DNA from 2 places in the Marinobacter sp. 1-3A genome. Region 2 is predicted to be linked to the other one. Evidence: riboswitches for the same ligand, from Rfam matches in the RefSeq annotation. Region 2 holds a riboswitch; the other holds the start of a gene.
The links. Region 2 has a riboswitch for cobalamin ahead of FE848_RS18170 (ribonucleoside-diphosphate reductase subunit alpha). Riboswitches for the same ligand answer to the same signal wherever they lie in the genome.

Region 1: it holds a riboswitch for cobalamin, as region 2 does, so the genes downstream of both, FE848_RS03865 (TonB-dependent receptor domain-containing protein) here and FE848_RS18170 (ribonucleoside-diphosphate reductase subunit alpha) in region 2, are expected to answer to the same signal.

The regions. Positions count from the first base shown of each region.
Region 1 covers NZ_VCGZ01000002.1:146,719-148,918, reverse strand. Annotated here, with positions in the region: gene cobD (threonine-phosphate decarboxylase CobD) at 1-648, shown strand, start outside; cobalamin riboswitch at 678-886, shown strand; gene FE848_RS03865 (TonB-dependent receptor domain-containing protein) at 1,046-2,200, shown strand, end outside.
Region 2 covers NZ_VCGZ01000019.1:10,088-12,287, forward strand. Annotated here, with positions in the region: gene FE848_RS18160 (substrate-binding periplasmic protein) at 1-205, shown strand, start outside; gene FE848_RS18165 (DUF3047 domain-containing protein) at 215-847, opposite strand; cobalamin riboswitch at 1,034-1,230, shown strand; gene FE848_RS18170 (ribonucleoside-diphosphate reductase subunit alpha) at 1,386-2,200, shown strand, end outside.

The DNA of each region.
Region 1 (2,200 bases), on a different contig from region 2:
GCGACAGGCTGTGATGACCGGTGGCTGGACCGGCTGGATGTGCTGGTGTGGATCAATCCTAATAATCCTACTGGAGCAATCGTCCCGCCCTCTACTCTCTTGCGCTGGCATCGGCGGTTGCAGAAGCGCGGTGGCTGGTTGGTTGTTGATGAAGCGTTTATGGATGCTACGCCGGCATTCAGTTTGGCGCCCCGTGCCGGTTTGCCGGGTTTGGTTATTCTGCGTTCTCTGGGGAAGTTTTTCGGGTTGGCTGGCGTGCGAGCGGGGGCGGTGCTTTCAGACTCAGTTGTTGCCGAGTCGTTGAAATTAATGCTCGGGCCCTGGTCCCTTAGTGGGCCTGGTCGTTTCGTAATGCGCAGGGCGCTAGAAGATGGGGCGTGGCAGCAGCAATCCCGGATGAACCTGCAGTTCAGCGCTTCCAGGTTGCGTGCAATGTTGCAGACAGCAGGGCTAACGCTGGTTGGTAGTGGCACGCTATTTCAGACCGTGCGTCTCGACAGGCCTCAGCCGCTGGCGGATCAGTTGGCCACCTGGGCGGTGTTGGTCAGGGTCTTTGAACAACCGGGAATGTTGAGGTTTGGGCTGCCAGGAGGTGAGAGCCAGTGGCAGAAGCTGGAAGTCGCGTTAGCGGGCAAGCCTTGCGATTAGTCATTGACCAGACATTAACGCGTTGTTAGCCTTGCCCTGCGTTTGTAGGTGCTGTTGTCGCGTAATCATCAACGCCCCAGCAGTGAAACGGGAAGCCGGTTAAAGTCCGGCACTGCCCCCGCAACGGTAAGTGAGTGATCGGCTAAGAAAGATGCCACTGTGTGCAAGCATGGGAAGGTTTGTGCCGATCAGCATACGCTCACAAGTCCGGAGACCGGCCTGTCAAACACACCGAACGCTGCGGAGGGCAGTTGCGGTGGGTAAACACCGGCCTGTCTCACGGAATTTCCCCACCCCTTGTTATGCTCCAGCCTGTTTTTTGTCGGGCTACGCTTCCCTTTGCAGCACTAAATAATCAACCATGCGGGTGCGCGTGGTGTGACTGCGAGTGTATGTAATGAAAGTTTCCCGATCGATTACCGGTGCTCTGGTACTCCCTTTTGCATTCAACCCCCTCTCGATAGCCATAGCCCAGGAAGCCGAGTCGCCGCAACTGGATCCCATTGTTGTTACCGCAACGCTGGGGCCGAAAACGGTTGGTGAAAGCCTTGCGTCGGTCACGGTCATTGATGAGGAAGAGGTTCGTTCCAAAGCTCCTGCGGATTTCACTGACCTTTTGCGTGGCCAGCCAGGCATTAACGTGACCGGTAACGGCTCTTTCGGCAAAACGACAAGTGTATACACCCGCGGTGTTCAGAACGCAGGAACTGTATTGCTTGTGGATGGCGTAAAACTCCGTTCCGCAACCAGCGGTGGCGCTTCCTGGCAGTACTTTCCAACAGACCTGATTGAGCGTGTTGAAATTGTAAGGGGGCCTCGCAGTTCACTTTATGGTGCCGATGCCATGGGAGGCGTTGTTCAGGCCTTTACGCTTGATCCCAAGTACGGCAAGAGAGGTTGGGTCGAGGCCGGAGCAGGCAATTTCGATACCCAAAAAGTGAGCGCAGGTGTTTCAGGCTCCGTGGGCAACACAAGGTTCAGCCTGAGTGGTCTGCACAAGGAAACTGATGGTACGGCGATTATTGAAGACGGTGAGGATAAAGGTTTCCGCAATACTGCCGGTCTTGGCCGGGTAGTGCACGCCTTGGACAATGGCGGCGAAGCGAGCGTAATGCTGTTGCAGTCTGAAGGTAACACAGAGTACGAGGGCGGCAATATTGATTATATGATCCGAACCTTTGGCCTTGGGCTTATGACGCCTGTGAATGACAACTGGAAAACGTCAATTCAGTTTTCGGAATCGAGAGACGAGTCGGATACCTTCAGCAGCTTTAGTGACACCACCTATAACACACGGTTGCGGCAGGCCCAGTGGGAAAACACTTTCACATATAGTGTCCATGAGCTGGTTGTGGGTACCGAGCTCCAACAGGACGAAGTTAGCAGTACCCAGGATTATTCCGAAACCAGCCGTACTAACGCCGCCGTGTTCAGCCAGCTACGGCTGAATTTTGGCCCCGTTGATGCTCAGTTCAGCCTGCGCAGTGATGATAACGAAGCATACGGAACCAAAGAAACTGGCGGCGTGGCGTTTGGCTATATGTTCGACCGC
Region 2 (2,200 bases):
GCCATCAGACAGCAAGATTCTCGGTTCGGAAATAAGATCACGCTACTCGGCCTGGCTGTATTCCCTGGCAAGCCCACGCGCTTCAGTGCTTCGGGAAAAAATTGATGATGCCTACCTGAGGCTTGTCAGCCGGGGTGAAGCGCCGCCCGTAAGACCGTTCAAAGCAGGCTTTGTGATCCCGGGGTTCCCTCAGGCACATCGTTAAAATTGCCTGTTAATTCTTTTTTTTCTTGGTTAGCGTGATATCGCCGTACCAAGCACTTGCTTGCTCACCGGTATTGTCAGAATCCGACATGATCGCGATACCCCGGATTGGCGGCGGATTTTCCCCGAAGGCCTGGCGATAGTCCGCCACGATATCCCGCTCTATGGCTACCCACTCCCCGACATTTCCGCTGCCAGAGTTAACGGCAATCATCACGGTTTTGTCGGTGTAGGGATTGTCAATAAACTCGCCTTCCGGCAGGGTGTTTGCCCAAATGTAGTTCAGGGCATTGCCCGGCAGTTTCTCACCAAACAACACCTCCACTGTTTTGCGCTTGGCCCGCTCGAAAAAGCCCGCTTTCTCCGGCTCGAACTCGAAGGCGATGTAGATCCGGGCAGGGTAGTCATCACCAGCTTTGTTCCGGGCATCGCCCTTTTTAAATACATTCGACACCTTCCAGCGCCAGGCCAGTATCGGTGAGCTTTCTGGCTCTATATCCAGCCGGGTTATCAGGCCGGAAGCACCGCCGGAGGTTTCGGCTTTAACCACCCTGGAGCCGTTCTCTGAAATCAGTTCGTAGTGGGAGAGCTGCGTTATGTTGGGGAATTCAAGCGGTTCCCAGCCATCATCCAGCGATGCCATTTCGGAAAATGCCGGGAGCACTGGCTCCTGTGCTGACAGGTGAGAAGAGGCCAGGGCGAGTGCAGCTAGGAGCAGCCAAATAGTGGGGTGCGATGAGGTGCGCATTGGATAGTCTCGAGTTGTTGTGTGTTTGTAGGAGACCGAAGGATTCAAAGAAAGTGCCTTGTTCATCTTGGCTATCCTGTATATAGTGCCCAAATCCTTGGTTTGATACCAGATATGGTATCGGGAATCCGGTGAGAATCCGGAACTGACGCGCAGCGGTATTGGGGAACGAGCGTGGCACAAAGACACTGGCGCAAGCCGGGAAGTCGCCACGCAAGGCAGAGCCGAAAGGTTCACGCCCCTGAGTCCGAAGACCTGCCAGGGAATACACACTGTACCTTCGCGACTCAGGCGCCTGCATTTGGCCCTACAAGGTGAGCAGCAACAAACAAGGCATGATTACAGCCGCTGTATAGCGATTACAGGCTGATGCTGACGTTTGTCCTGCGTACGCGAAGGTTACGGAATTAACGCGTATTCAGGAGAAAACCGCATGTCTGCGACCGCTCTGGCCGAGCCTCGGCCCTCATCGCCATCCGCCACAGAAGCCTTGCAGGTAATCAAACGCAACGGCAATCTGGTCAGCTTTACCCCATCGAAAATCAGCGTAGCCGTTACCAAGGCCTTTCTTGCCGTTGAAGGCGACCAAGCCGCTGGCTCTGCGCGTATAAACGACGCTGTTCACCGGGTAACCGAGCAAGTTGTGCAGGCCATCAGCCGTCGCCTGAAAGCCGGTGGCCGGGTACACATTGAAGACATACAAGACCAGGTAGAACTGGCCCTGATGCGCGCGGAAGAGCAGAAAGTTGCCCGCGCCTACGTACTCTACCGCGAAGAACACGCCCGCGAACGCGCCCTGCACGAACCGGTAGAAGCCCACCCAACCCTTACCGTAAAACTCGCTGATGGCCGCACCGCACCGCTGGATCTGGGCTTGATGAAGCAGCAGGTTGAAAAGGCTGCATTAGGCCTGGAAGGCATAGAAGCCGAATCCCTGGTGGACGAAGCCATCCGCAACCTCTACAACGGTATCGACGAAGCCGAAGTACTGAGCGCCTTGATAATGACCGCCCGCGGCCGCATCGAACGTGAGCCAGACTACAGTGCTGTCACCGCCCGCCTGCTCCTGGAACAACTGCGCCTTGAAAGCGTCACCGCTCTAAACCTCGACACCAGCCTGAGCCTCGCCGACGTTTATCCACAGGCTCTGAGCGCTTTTATTCACGCAGGCATTCGCTACGAGCTGCTGGATGAAGCCATGGCTGCATTCGATCTTGAGCAGCTGGGTGCTGCCATCAAGCCCGAGCG